3 regions of the Lederbergia ruris genome follow, and region 1 is predicted to be linked to each of the others. Evidence: riboswitches for the same ligand, from Rfam matches in the RefSeq annotation. Region 1 holds a riboswitch; each other region holds the start of a gene.
What was found. A riboswitch is a leader RNA that binds a small molecule or an ion and turns the genes downstream of it on or off. The one in region 1 is predicted to bind S-adenosylmethionine.
Positions count from the first base shown of each region.

Region 2: it holds a riboswitch for S-adenosylmethionine, as region 1 does, so the genes downstream of both, KI363_RS04665 (bifunctional homocysteine S-methyltransferase/methylenetetrahydrofolate reductase) here and KI363_RS16425 (methionine biosynthesis PLP-dependent protein) in region 1, are expected to answer to the same signal.
Region 3: it holds a riboswitch for S-adenosylmethionine, as region 1 does, so the genes downstream of both, KI363_RS17235 (SDR family NAD(P)-dependent oxidoreductase) here and KI363_RS16425 (methionine biosynthesis PLP-dependent protein) in region 1, are expected to answer to the same signal.

Region 1 covers NZ_BORB01000034.1:5,113-10,034, forward strand. Annotated here, with positions in the region: gene yfkAB (radical SAM/CxCxxxxC motif protein YfkAB) at 1-540, opposite strand, end outside; gene KI363_RS16420 (class I SAM-dependent methyltransferase) at 658-1,263, opposite strand; SAM riboswitch class I at 1,415-1,522, shown strand; gene KI363_RS16425 (methionine biosynthesis PLP-dependent protein) at 1,600-2,721, shown strand; gene glmM (phosphoglucosamine mutase) at 3,687-4,922, opposite strand, start outside.
Region 2 covers NZ_BORB01000005.1:130,840-135,761, forward strand. Annotated here, with positions in the region: gene KI363_RS04655 (assimilatory sulfite reductase (NADPH) flavoprotein subunit) at 1-1,462, shown strand, start outside; gene cysI (assimilatory sulfite reductase (NADPH) hemoprotein subunit) at 1,487-3,211, shown strand; SAM riboswitch class I at 3,347-3,454, shown strand; gene KI363_RS04665 (bifunctional homocysteine S-methyltransferase/methylenetetrahydrofolate reductase) at 3,595-4,922, shown strand, end outside.
Region 3 covers NZ_BORB01000037.1:23,128-28,049, reverse strand. Annotated here, with positions in the region: gene cypC (CYP152 family fatty-acid peroxygenase CypC) at 1-1,113, opposite strand, end outside; gene KI363_RS17245 (NADPH-dependent FMN reductase) at 1,378-1,929, opposite strand; gene KI363_RS17240 (MarR family winged helix-turn-helix transcriptional regulator) at 1,945-2,361, opposite strand; SAM riboswitch class I at 2,680-2,782, shown strand; gene KI363_RS17235 (SDR family NAD(P)-dependent oxidoreductase) at 2,973-3,737, shown strand; gene KI363_RS17230 (Na+/H+ antiporter NhaC family protein) at 3,847-4,922, shown strand, end outside.

The DNA.
Region 1 (4,922 bases):
AGAAAGTGCCCTAGCATTGTCAAACATACGCTTTAAAAATTGGCCGCGATTTTCCCTAGAGGGCTTTCGATCCATATTCGCAAAACCAATGTCGATAAATTCATCTTCCGTCCCCCAGTTATGAGAAATATGCATCACATCTAAGTAGGGAATAATCGATTCATAACGGCTAAAGGGTAGAGTTAAATTTGAATTTACTTGCGTCCTCACTCCCCGATTATGCGCATATTCCAAAAGAGGCTTTACATATTCCCTCACCGACTTTTTCGACATCATGGGCTCCCCACCTGTAATACTTAGGGTTCGTAGATGAGGAATTTCATCGAGGCGTTTTAATAGCAATTCGATTGGCAAGGCATCCGGATCACGATCTTGCAATGTGTATCCAACTGCACAATGGGCACATCGCATATTACATAGCGTCGTCGTTGTGAATTCAATATTGGATAACACCATCTCTCCAAATTCATTCACATCCATATAAGCTTCCCAAGGATCATAGGCAGCTGTAATGGGTTGTAATTTTTCCTTTATATTCATTGGTTACATCCTTTCCATACACAAGCGACTATTCCCCATAGCCGCTTAAAAAGTTGATCATTCTCTTCACACTAATCTTTATTCATGGCGATCTAAAATTTATCCTCCTTCCCCATTTTAATGGGGCACTCTTTTTTGAAAAATACTTTGGACAACATGAGCGACACCTGTATGTCCCTGACCTTCGATTCTCTCAACCTCTCCAATATAAAAGTGTTGAATGAAATAATCTGGAAAATTCCCTAATAGTATGCCGGGGTTACAAAGATTATCGACTTCCTTAGGGCCACCTGTTTCATATTTGATCTGTTCTTTTGTGTACAATTCGCTCACATAAAAACCGCCGGGCTTTAATGCCTTCCGAATCCCCTCCATTGTTCTTTCAAAAATAGGTGGCGGAAAATGCCCAAATATATGTATAATCGCATCCCATTCTTCTTCTCCCCAAACGACATCAGCCAAATCATGCAATTCCGTCTTAACGACTACACCACGGTCTCTAGCCAATTTCTTCGTCTTTTCAATTCCAGATGGGGCAAAGTCCCACGCGGTTACATCATACCCTTTGGAAGCGAGAAATACCGAATTCCGTCCCTCTCCCTCGGCAATACAAAGAATTTTCCCCTTAGGTAATTGCTGTTCCGCCTGTACTAAGAACAAATTAGGCTCTTTACCATAAAAATACTCATCCCCTAAAAAGCGTTCATGCCATTTTGAATTCATTTCATGGGCCTCCTTTTTTACGTGACTCTATTTTAACATATACGAAGACAAGGCTTTTTCGGAAATATAGGTAATTATTTTTCTTGCCTTTTTCGGAAATATGTACTAAACTATAAATCATTGAACCTTTCAAAAAATTAATATGTTTCTTTTCTTATCCAGAGAGACGGAGGGATTTGGCCCTTTGAAGTCTCAGCAACCGGCCTTTTTAGGCAATGGTGCTAACTCCAATAGGTTTTTTTAACCTAGAAGATAAGAAGTTCGTTTTCAATTATGGAGACCTTCTTACCTGGGAAGGTCTTTTATTTTTACTATTTTTAGAAAAGGATGAACACGATGCCAGTCAATGATATTGAAACAAAGCTAGCGCAACTAGGAAACCGAACAGATGAAAAAACGGGCGCAATCAATCTACCTATTTATTTATCGACTGCTTTTGAACATCAAGGACTCGGTCTTTCCACAGGATATGATTACTCAAGGACGAAAAATCCTACCCGCTCTGTATTAGAAGAAGGGATGGCTAATCTCGAATCTGGTGATGCCGGATTCGCTTGTAGTTCGGGGATGGCAGCCATTCAGCTAGTCCTTTCCCTATTCCGGTCAAACGACGAAATAATTGCATGTGCCGATTTATACGGTGGCACCTATCGCTTACTTAAACAATACGAGGAATCTTATCAAATTCGTACGGTTTATTCTGAGTTTAACAATATCAACGAAACGGAGAAATTAATCACACCGCAAACCAAAGCTTTGCTAATCGAGACACCAACAAATCCACTCATGCAAGAAATTGATATTGAACAATACGGGAAACTTGCTAAGAAACACCAACTATTACTAATCGTAGATAATACTTTCTTAACGCCATACTATCAACGTCCACTCGAATTAGGAGCTGATATTGTTGTCCATAGTGCGACCAAGTATATCGGAGGACATAATGATGTGGTGGCTGGGATTGTAGTAGCGAAAGGCGAAGAAATTTGCGAACGACTTGCTAACAATCATAATGCGGCAGGAGCGATATTATCGCCACTTGATTCTTGGTTACTCGTGAGAGGCTTAAAAACCCTTCATCTCAGAATGGAAAAACATACAGAAAATGCAAAAGAAATCGTCAAATACCTAGAAAGTGAGCCTTTTATTACAGATGTGCTTTACGCCGGAAAAGGTGGGATGATCTCTTTCCGAATTAAGGATAGCGAGTGGGTCGACCCATTTCTGCAAAATTTACAGCTCATTGCTTTTGCAGAAAGTCTAGGAGGGGTTGAAAGTTTCATTACTTATCCAACAACTCAAACCCATGCGGATATTCCCCGGGAAGAGCGAATTAAAAGGGGAGTATGTGAGCGATTATTACGCTTTTCTGTTGGTGTTGAAAAAGCGGACGATCTGATCGCTGATGTGAAACAGGCTTTTAAAGCAGCGAGTCAATCACTTATAAATAGATAATTTATATATAAAAATAAGGGGACAGCCTTCCTTCTCGCTGTCCTCTTTTTTGCACCTTTTCTCGCAAAAACGGGGACGGCAACCCCTCTCGCTGTACTCCTTTTTACACTTTCTTACAAAAACAGGGACGGCAACCATTCTCGCTGTCCCCTTTTTACACTTTCTCGCAAAAACGGGGACGGCCACCATTCTCGCTGTAACCCTTTTTACACTTTCTTACAAAAACGGGGACGGCAACCTTTCTCGCCGTACCCCTTTTTACACTTTCTCGCAAAAACAGGGACGGCCACCTTTCTCGCTGTACCCCTTTTTACACTTTCTTACAAAAACGGGGACGGCCACCTTTCTCGCTGTAACCCTTTTTACACTTTCTTACAAAAACAGGGACGGCAACCCCTCTCGCTGTACCCCTTTTTACACTTTCTTACAAAAACAGGGACGGCCACCTTTCTCGCTGTACCCCTTTTTACACTTTCTCACAAAAACGGGGACGGCCACCTTTCTCGCTGTCCTCCTTTTTACACTTTCTCGCAAAAACGGGGACGGCCACCTTTCTCGCTGTAACCCTTTTTACACTTTCCCGCAAAAACAGGGACGGCCACCTTTCTCGCCGTAACCCTTTTTACACTTTCTCGCAAAAACGAGGACGGCCACCTTTCTCGCTGTAACCCTTTTTACACTTTCCCGCAAAAACAGGGACGGCCACCTTTCTCGCTGTAACCCTTTTTACACTTTCCCGCAAAAACAGGGACGGCCACCTTTCTCGCCGTAACCCTTTTTACACTTTCTCGCAAAAACGGGGACGGCCACCTTTCTCGCTGTATCCCTTTTTACACTTTCTCCAAAAACGGGGACGGCCACCTTTCTCGCTGTATCCCTTTTTACACTTTCTCCAAAAACGGGGACGGCCATATAGACAAAAAGATGCGAAAAGCTATACCTTAGCTGTTCGCATCTCCTTTCTTCTATTCTTCAGCAGGAAGGCCCATTTCCTCCTGGACAACGGTGACAATCCGATTTGAGAATGCCTCACTATCTTCTTCTGTTGCAGCCTCTACCATGACCCGTACCAGCGGCTCAGTACCAGATGGACGGACAAGGATACGACCATTTCCATTCATTTCTGCCTCTGTCTCTGCTATGACTGCTTTAACCTTTTCATTATCGGTCACATGATGTTTATCCTTCACTCGCACATTAATCAGTGTTTGTGGAAACTTCTGCATACCCTTTGCTAATTCTGACAATGGTTTCCCTGTCAGCTTCATAATGTTCACAAGCTGAAGACCGGTTAAAAGGCCATCACCTGTTGTATTATAATCTAGAAAAATGATATGACCTGATTGTTCTCCACCCAAATTATAGCCATTCTTTTTCATTTCCTCTACTACATAACGGTCACCAACAGCTGTTTGGACGCTCTGGATCCCCAGCTCTTCCAGCCCCTTATAGAAGCCTAGGTTGCTCATAACGGTTGAAACAACGGTAGACTGCTGCAAGCGTGCTTCCGCTTGTAAATGCTTGGCACAGATATAAAGAATATAATCCCCGTCTACAACCTGTCCATTTTCATCAATCGCAATAATTCGATCACCATCCCCATCAAATGCAAGCCCGATATCTGCTCCTTTCTCCTTTACAAAGGCACTAAGAGCTTCTGGATGGGTTGAGCCTACTCCATCATTGATATTAAGTCCATCCGGAGATGAACCCATTGTTGAAATATCAGCATCCAGGTCTGCAAACAAATGAGTAGCAAGAGAGGATGTCGAACCATTCGCACAATCTAATGCAATATGTATATCCGTAAAATCTTCATCCACAGACTGTTTCAGGAACTGCAAATACTTTTGCCCACCTTCAAAGTAGTCATTGACAACCCCCAATGCAGCTCCAGTAGGACGAGGTAGGTCATCCCCCGCATCTAATAATTGCTCAATTTCATTCTCTTGTTCATCTGATAACTTGAATCCATCTGGACCAAAAAATTTGATGCCATTATCGGCAACAGGATTATGAGAGGCAGAAATCATGATTCCCGCCTGCGCTCCTAATACTTTTGTCAAATAGGCTACTCCGGGCGTCGTAATAACACCTAGACGCATAACCTCCGCACCAATCGATAATAATCCAGATACAAGGGCACCTTCTAGCATATGACCTGAAACCCGGGTATCTCTACCAATGAGAATTTTAGGGCG
Region 2 (4,922 bases), on a different contig from region 1:
TGGGGAAGGGGATCCCCCGGACAATGCCATCGCTTTTTACGAGTATTTATTTAGTCGAAGAGCACCAAAATTAAATGATTTATCCTTTTCAGTCCTTTCGCTTGGAGATAGCTCATACGAGTTTTTCTGTGAAACAGGCAAAAAAATCGATCAACGATTGGAAGAATTAGGTGCGAAAAGAGTAACAGCAAGGGTCGATTGTGATTTAGATTTTGATGACCCAGCAGCTGAGTGGCTAGGTACAGTTGTAAAATATTTAAATGAAACAGGAGAGGGAACATCAGGTTCATCCCAGTCCCTAAGCTCTATATCCGTTTTGCCTAACAGTGGATCAACCTATTCACGTCGGAACCCTTTCAAGGCAGAAGTATTAGAAAATATCAACCTAAATGGCCGGGGATCGAATAAAGAAACACGGCATCTTGAATTATCGATCGAAGGATCTGGTTTTACTTTTAAACCGGGAGATAGCTTAGGGATATTCCCAGAAAATAACCCCGAACTGGTGGGCCTTATTATAAACGAGATGGGATGGGACCAGGATGAACTAGTTCCATTCAACAAACAAGGAGAGACATGTTCTCTTCATGAAGCATTAAAACACCATTATGAATTGACCGTCTTAACGAAACCGTTACTTGAGAAATTATCGCAAATTCATCCTAACGAAAGATTAACTGAACTACTACAATCGGAAAATAAACAGGAGCTTCAAACGTATATGGAAGGGCGAGATCTCGTTGATGTCATTCGCGATTTTGCGCCATGGGATCTGCAAGCTGCCCAATTTATTGCCATTCTAAGAAAATTACCAGCCCGTTTATACTCCATTGCTAGTAGTTACGAAGCCAATCCAGAGGAAGTACATCTTACGATTGGAGCAGTTCGATATGAAGCACATGAGCGAACTCGCCATGGAGTTTGTTCGATCCAGTGTGCGGAACGTGTCCTTCCTGGTGATTATTTGCCTGTCTATGTTCATGAAAACCCTAATTTCCATTTACCTGAAGATCCGAGTGCTCCGATTATCATGATTGGTCCTGGGACAGGGATCGCCCCTTTTAGATCGTTTTTGGAGGAAAGAGAAGCAGTTGAAGCTCCAGGAAAAAGTTGGTTATTCTTTGGAGATCAGCATTACGTGACAGATTTTCTCTATCAAATCGATTGGCAAAGATGGCTAAAAATGGGGGTTCTTACTAGGATGGATATCGCTTTTTCTCGTGATACGGAAGAAAAAGTCTATGTGCAGCATCGCATGCTGGAAAAAAAGCAAGAACTATATAAATGGCTAAGAGAAGGAGCTTATCTATATATTTGTGGAGACGAGAAACATATGGCTCACGATGTTCATACGACACTTCTGATGATTTTAGAGGAGGAAGGTGGGATGACTTCTGAAGAAGCAAATGAATATCTCACCCAATTGCTAAGGGAAAAACGATATCAGCGAGATGTATATTAAAAATCTGAAGGGAGAGAGGATCACTTGACTAAGAAGCATTTCCCATCTACACAAGATGGACCACCTAGTGATGTGGAACGGATAAAAATCGAAAGTAATTATTTACGAGGATCACTTGCTGAAACGCTAAAAGATGAGATGAGTGCAGGAATTCCTGATGATGATAATCGTTTAATGAAATTTCATGGAAGTTACTTACAAGATGACCGAGATCTTCGAATTGAACGACAGAAACAAAAATTAGAGCCAGCTTATCAATTTATGGTTCGAGTTAGGGCTGCTGGAGGAGTCGTATCAGCCCAACAATGGCTTGTAATGGATGAATTAGCAAATAAATATGCCAATGGCAGTCTGAAACTAACGACAAGACAATCCTTTCAAATGCATGGGATCTTAAAGTGGAATATGAAAAAGGCTTTTAAAGAAATTAATGAAGCGTTATTAGAAACTCTTGCCGCTTGTGGAGATGTCAATCGAAATGTCATGTGTAGTCCAAATCCATATGCCTCAGAAGTTCATATGAAAGTATACGAATGGGCAAAAAAATTAAGTCAATATCTTTCACCGCAAACAAAGGCTTATCATGAAATATGGCTGGATAATGAAAAAGTCGTCGATACTTCAAAGGATTCTGATGAAGTTGAACCGATATATGGTCCTACGTATTTACCACGAAAGTTTAAAATTGGCATTGCTGTTCCGCCATCTAATGATGTTGACGTCTACTCGCAAGACCTTGGATTTATTGCTATTGTAGAGAACAAGCAACTTCAAGGTTTTAATGTGAGTGTTGGTGGAGGAATGGGCTCCACCCACGGGGATAAAGAAACTTATCCGCAAATAGGGAGAATAATTGGCTTCTGTAAGCCAGATCAAGTGATTGATGTAGCAGAAAAAATTGTCACCATTCAGCGAGATTACGGGAATCGATCTGTTCGGAAAAATGCACGGTTCAAATACACAATTGATAAACGAGGAATCCCTTGGCTTTTAGAGGAGCTGCATTCACGACTTGGCTGGGAGTTGCAACCAGCAAGATTCTTTCAGTTTGATCATAACCGGGATCGTTATGGCTGGGTAAAAGGACTGAATGACCAATGGCATTTTACTTTCTTTATCCAAAATGGAAGAATTAAAGACTGGGAACATTATAAACTAATGACAGGCTTAAGGGAAATAGCGAAAGTTCATCCAGGAGATTTTCGTTTGACTCCTAATCAAAACTTAATCATTGGAAATATACCAGAAACTTTAAAACCACAAATAGAAGCATTGATTCAACAATATGGTTTGACCGACGGCGAGCAATATACCGGTTTACGCAGAAACTCAATGGCTTGTGTTGCTTTTCCAACCTGCGGCCTTGCAATGGCCGAATCAGAACGTTATTTACCTTCCTTACTTGATAAAATTGATTTGATATTAGATGAGGCAGGTCTTCGCGAGGAAGAAATCGTCATTCGCATGTCCGGCTGCCCTAACGGTTGTTCGAGGCCAGCATTAGCGGAAATTGGCTTTGTAGGAAAAGCCCCCGGAAAATATAATGTTTATTTAGGCGGCGGTTTTACCGGAGATCGTTTAAATAAACTTTATCGTGAAAATATTGGAGAGAAAGAAATATTAAGCGAATTAGAGCCGATTATCCATCATTTTGCGAAAGAACGAAAAGAACAGGAACGATTTGGCGACTTCGTCATTCGTTCAGGATATGTAAAAGAGGTTCATTCAGGCTTGGATTTTCATGATTAATAAATAGCTAAATAAAAATTTTAAAAATAAATTAAATTCCCTCTTGTTTTTTAACCTAATTAAGCCTATAATATTAGTATAGTTAATTTTTAATCCTTAACGAATTGTGAAACAAAAAATTGAATAATGATTTCATTCTTATCAAGAGAGGTCGAGGGAATGGCCCGTAGACGCCTCAGCAACCACCATTTTTATGGAAAGGTGCTAAATCCAGCAAGTTGGAGACAACTTGAAAGATAAGAAGAATCCTTTTCATTAAAAGGGCCTTCTTCTTGTCGGAGTAGGCTCTTTTTGTATGGAGAATAGCCCAAGAAGATGTGGCTATGCGATAAAAGAGCCTCACTCCAAAAAATTTTAAATAATAGTTTGAGGAGGGTCGTTTATTGGGATTATTAGAACGTCTCAAAACGGATATTTTAATTGGGGATGGCGCCGCAGGGACTCTTTTATATTCGTATGGCATTGATCGTTGTTTTGATCAATTAAACCTTACACATCCTGATGAAGTATTGCGGATACATAATGCCTATGTTGAAGCTGGAGCTGATGTGATTCAAACGAATACATATGGCGCCAATTATTTGAAACTATCGAGATATGGATTGGAAGAGGAAGTGAGCAAAATTAACAGAGCTGCCGTCCGTCTTGCGAAAAAGGCAGCAGGGGAAGTGGCCTTTGTACTAGGAACAATTGGCGGCATTCATGGGGCAGGTCTTCACGCTAGTGTAACAGAGGAAATAAAACGCGGTTTTCGAGAACAGTTATATGCATTGCTACTCGAAGGAGTAGATGGACTTATTTTAGAGACGTATTATGATTTAGAAGAATTAACGACCGTCTTAAAAATGGCTCGTGATGAGACGAATTTACCGATCATAGCCAATGTCACGATGCATGAACCTGGCGTGCTTCAGAATGGTACACCACTTGAAGAAGCTTTAAAACAGCTCGATACTTTAGGGGCTGATGTCGTTGGCATCAATTGCCGTCTCGGTCCTTATCATATGGTGCGAGCCTTAGAGTCTGTTCCACTTTCGAAGACAGCTTTTTTAGCGGCCTATCCAAATGCAAGTTTGCCAGAATATGAAGATGGTAAATTTACGTACAAAACCGAGCCGAATTACTTCATAGAATTTGTTCGACGTTTCCGCGATCAGGGAGTGCGTTTAATCGGAGGCTGTTGTGGAACAACCCCAGAGCATATCCAAGCATTGGTAAAAGGACGCCAATATCTAGTACCGATTGAAGAGAAGCAGATCATCAAACAAAAGCCGATTTTTATTAGAGAGCGACATCTTGAAAAGGAGCCATCTCTTTTCGAGAAAATTCAGGTCGATCGCTCTATTATTGTAGAATTAGATACACCTAAACACCTGGATACAGATCCCTTTTTCAAGGGAGCACAAGCCTTAAAAGAAGCTGGAGTAGATGGATTAACTTTAGCAGATAACTCCCTTGCTTCACCAAGAATATGTAATGCGACAATGGCATCTCTTGTTAAAAAGAAGGTTGGATTAAGCTCACTGGTTCATATTACTTGTCGGGATCGAAATTTAATCGGATTACAATCACATCTCATGGGTCTGCATACGGCTGGAATTCGTGATATATTGGCTATCACAGGTGATCCGACTAAAATTGGAGATTTCCCTGGCGCAACATCTGTCTATGATGCAACATCTTTTGAATTGATCAAACTGATCAAACAATT
Region 3 (4,922 bases), on a different contig from region 1:
CAAGATTTCAACGGTAATTCCCTCTCCTGGACAACGATGACCTGTCATAGGGTCTCCACCACCTTGGGGAATGAAATTATATAAGCTTGGTTCCTCTTTTAAAAAGCGATCTGGTTTAAATTGATCCGCTTCTCCCCATTGCTTTTCATCATGGTTCGTCCCATAAAGATCCAGTATCACAAGCTGCCCTTTTTTAAAATCGCATTCTCGCCAAGTAAAATCTTTGCGCACTTTTGCTCCAAGGAACGGACCGAATGGATAATAGCGACGCACTTCTTGGACAAAGGCCTCTCGTTCTTGATCTGTCGTTAGGCGTGTCCGAGATTGGAGATGCTCATGCAAGGCCAAAGCCTCGAAGGTAATAAAAACAGCGATGGCTACAATGGGGCGTAATACATTGTTCAACTCAACAGCGGCGGTATGAGTATCTAAAAGCTCACCCTTTAGATCTTTGTGAAAAGCAATCGTATGAAGAGGGGTTCCTTCCTTTGCATCCAGATTTCCATTCCGTACATCCTCGATTAAGGAACCTGCCCATTCGTCCAGCTTTGTTCTAGCTCTTCTTCCTTTCCAATGCCGTGGCCCAATTGCGCCAAAGGCATCCACCAATGATGTAAATTCATCCGCCCGCTCCGCTACAATCGCTTCTTCTAGAGGAACACCTGCCCATTCACAGGCAGTCCGGCATAATACTTTCCGCGCCTCTTCAAATAACACAATATGTTCCGCCTGTTCCCATTGTTCGATACAGTCTTCCCATTTCGCTAACACGAGTTCGCCCAATTTCTTTTCCTCAAGTGGCGTCATCATGGATAGAAACAAACTTTTCCGATGATCATGCTCTTTCCCATCCAATGCTTGTACACCACCAACGCCAAACAATGACTTTTGAATCCGTTTCGGGATAGCTCCCTCACGTTGGAAAAGTTCTGTGTTATAAAATAACTTGGCCGCTTCTTCCCCCCTCATGCAAACCGTATGTTTGCCTAGTAAACGTGCCTCAAATAAATCTGACTGATATTTTTCCACTCTATTTTGAATGAAGTGATATCCTTCTTGATATAGAGATAAACTATTATCTAGACTTTTATCTTGGGGTACTTCGTTGTTCATGGCCATGAATAGATCCTCTCCTTTTCTTAATCAAACAATTGTTTAAACATATATCCCTTTTACATTTGACAATTATCGGGGAATTTAAACATATACAAGAGATAGAAAAAAGGAGAAGACGATAAAAGCTATAATTCATTGGCATCACAACAGAATGATTAGGCATATATGTAGGACAAAAAGGAAAGATGCAACCAGGTATTTTCCCTTGTTCATCTATCCTTTTTTGTTTCATTATTTCTTCTTTTAGGTGCTATAAGTTGATTAGTCTTTTTTAGACAACTTTACAAAGTCAACAAACTTGTCCACAACGACATCTAAAAAGCCAAGAGTCGGCTCGTCCGCTAACCGCCCTGATTGATCATCGAATTTTTGCGCCGCAAAATTAATGAGGATCTCATTTCCGCTTGGTGGAAGTAATTGGGCTTGAAGACCTGAAAGGATCTCACGTAAGTGAAGCTGTGCCCGAAGTGTTCCAGCCATGCCAATACTAACGCCAGCAGCCATGACGGGTTTACCAATGAAAACCTTATCGACCCTAGAAGCCCAATCGATTGCATTCTTTAGCACTCCAGGGATCGACCAGTTGTATTCTGGAGTGATGATGATCACCCCATCTGCATTCGCAATGGACTGCTTGAATTTTTTCACAGTTTCTGGTGGGTTGTTCTCTTCGTCTTGTTCATAATGTGGCAAAGAACGAATATCCGCAATGTCAATATTCATTTTTGCACTGTAACGTTCTTGCATGGTTTTCGCTAGTTGCATGTTATAAGAATCTTTGCGAAGACTTCCTACAATGATAACAATGTTCATAAAGTTATTTCCTCCTTAAATGTTGTTCATCACTTTGGTGATCAGTTTCTGCAGATCGTCAATCTCCTCTTTCGTCATACCCTTCGTTAAAGTTTCACGCATGTTTCGTTGTATAGGTATAACTGAATGAGCAAGCCGTTTCCCCTCATCTGTTAAATGTATTTTAAAACTGCGTTTATCATTGGGGTCAGCGACTTTTTTTATATATCCCTTTCCCTCCAAGCTCGCAATCATACGTGCGATGCCGGCTTTGTCCTTATTAAGTTGTGAGACAAGCTCATTAGATGAAACGCCATCTTGATTCCAGAGAATCATCATAATGAGATTTTGCTCTGGAGCAAGGTTGAAGGGCTCCAAATGTTTCCTCACATAACTTGTTATCGCCAAATCCGCATTATGGATTAAAATTCCAATATGATCATTCAAGTTCAATAGAGTGAGAACCTCCTTCAACTTGTTGACTAGACAACGTTGACATATCAACTATATTCGTAATGAATATATTTGTCAAATTCCCTCCTTTCCCTCCTTTCCCTCCCCATGCATCTAAAATAGTTTTTTAACAAATGCATGAGTGTTACTAATGCTGCTAATCCCCAGTATCATCACAAATAAATTGTTCGTTGTATCGTAAATAATAGGTTAGAAGATACCAAAATTTAACACTACTGACTATGAACGACTGAAACTATTGACTTACATAGTTGTTTGGTGTAATTTAATATTAATCAACTTCATACATTATAATATTTCTTATCTAGAGAGGTGGAGGGACTGGCCCTACGAAGCCTCGGCAGCGGACTCAGAGAAGTACTGTGCCAATTCCAGTAGTATAAGCACTTGAAGATAAGAAGAGGATTCTACCTATATGCTTTAAAACCTCTTCTACCTTTAAAGAAGAGGTTTTTTCACGTTAGAAGGTATAAAGCTTAATTTAATGCGGATGGATTTTAGGATAATCTTTTCTTTTATTAACAACAGTTGAAGCTTATCTCTAAAGCTTTCATCTGTTGTTCTTTATTTATTCAAGAGGGGGACAACCAATGTACACCATGGATTTAACAGGAAAAGTAGCCATTGTTACAGGTGGGGCAAATGGCATCGGAAAGGCCATTGTCGATGCATTTTTGGATTGCGGTGCAAAAGTGGCAGTGGCTGACATGTCCGTAACAGAAAAAGACGCAAACGATGATATATATTATGTTCAAACCAATGTATCTAAAAGCGATCAGGTAGAAGATATGATCAAAAAAGTAATCACTCACTTCGGAAGATTGGATATTTTAGTCAATAACGCAGGTATTTCCACCATGGATTATATGGTTGATATAAAAGAGGAAGATTGGGATCGGACGATGGACGTGAACGCAAAAGGCGTGTACTTATGTACGCAAGCAGCCGCCAAAGTTTTGCAAGCCCAGGGTAAGGGCGGGAAAATCATCAATATTTCTTCACAGGCTGGCAAAAATGGCTATCGGCTAATGGGAAGCTACGTAGCCTCCAAACATGCAGTACTAGGTATGACAAAAGTAGCTGCGATTGAACTGGCCAAAGATCAAATTAATGTAAATGCTGTATGTCCCGGAATCGTAGAAACGGATATGAAAAGAACTGAAAGAGTAATCGGTGGAGAACTTCGGGGGCTTGACGAGGAATTAATTCGGCTAGAAGATAACTCCCAAGTACCATTAGGAAGAACGGCATTACCAGCAGATATTGCCAATGTTGTGGTCTTTTTGGCCTCAAAATACTCTGATTATATGACTGGACAAGGTATAAACGTTACAGGTGGGATGACGATGAACTAATTCGGCAATATCAGTTTACTTAACAAGTGAAGATGAATAAAGGATGTTCAAAAAGTCCGATTTATCCTCCTTTTTGAACTCGCACTAATAGAATTCAGGAGGTCATTTTATGACAGATAAACAAAAACAAGGGAGTCTTCTTGCCTTACTGCCATTACTTATTTTTGTGTTACTTTTTATCGGTAATGGAATTATTTCTGGAGACTTTTCAAATATGCCATTAAATGTAGCGATTATTATTGCAGTCGCTGTCGCATTAGCTATGAACAGGAAGGAAACCTTATCCAATAAATTAGACATCTTTGCAAAAGGGGCAGGCCATCCTAACATCATGTTAATGGTTGTCATCTTTATATTAGCAGGTGCCTTTGCTGAAACAGCTAAAGGAATGGGGGCGGTTGATTCTACCGTTAACATGGGGCTATCCTTCATCCCTACTAATTTCTTGATGGTAGGATTATTTATTGTTGGTTGTTTTATTTCCATTTCAATGGGGACATCCATGGGGACAGTGGCTGCTTTGGCGCCAATTGGCATAGGGATTGCAGAACAAACTGGAATATCCATGGCTTTGGCTATGGGAACTGTCATGGGCGGAGCCATGTTTGGCGACAATTTATCAATGATTTCAGATACGACGATCGCTGCTGTTCGGACGCAAAAAACAAAAATGAATGACAAATTCAAAACCAACTTTTTTATCGTTTTACCTGGAGCGATTGTGACAGCCATCATTCTTTGGCTCGTAACAAGGGGAAATGAGATCCAGACTCTTGGGGAATATCCTTTTCATTTCATTAAAGTTCTCCCTTATATTCTCGTGTTAGTTGCCGCCTTAGTAGGGATTAATGTTTTTATTGTCCTGCTCGGAGGTACAATTTTTGCCGGAATTATCGGCTTAATCGATGGTTCCTACACAGCAACAGGATTGATTAAAACAGTCTCACAAGGCATTATAAATATGGAGGACATTGCTATTGTCGCCGTACTTATTGGTGGCATGATCGGCATCATTCAACATAATGGAGGAATTGATTGGCTGCTACACTTTGTAACAAGTAAATTGAGAACAAAAAAGGGAGCGGAATTCGGAATTGCCGGATTGGTCAGTGTAGCAGATATCGCAACAGCCAACAATACCATTTCGATTATTATGACAGGCCCACTAGCAAAAAACATTGCCGA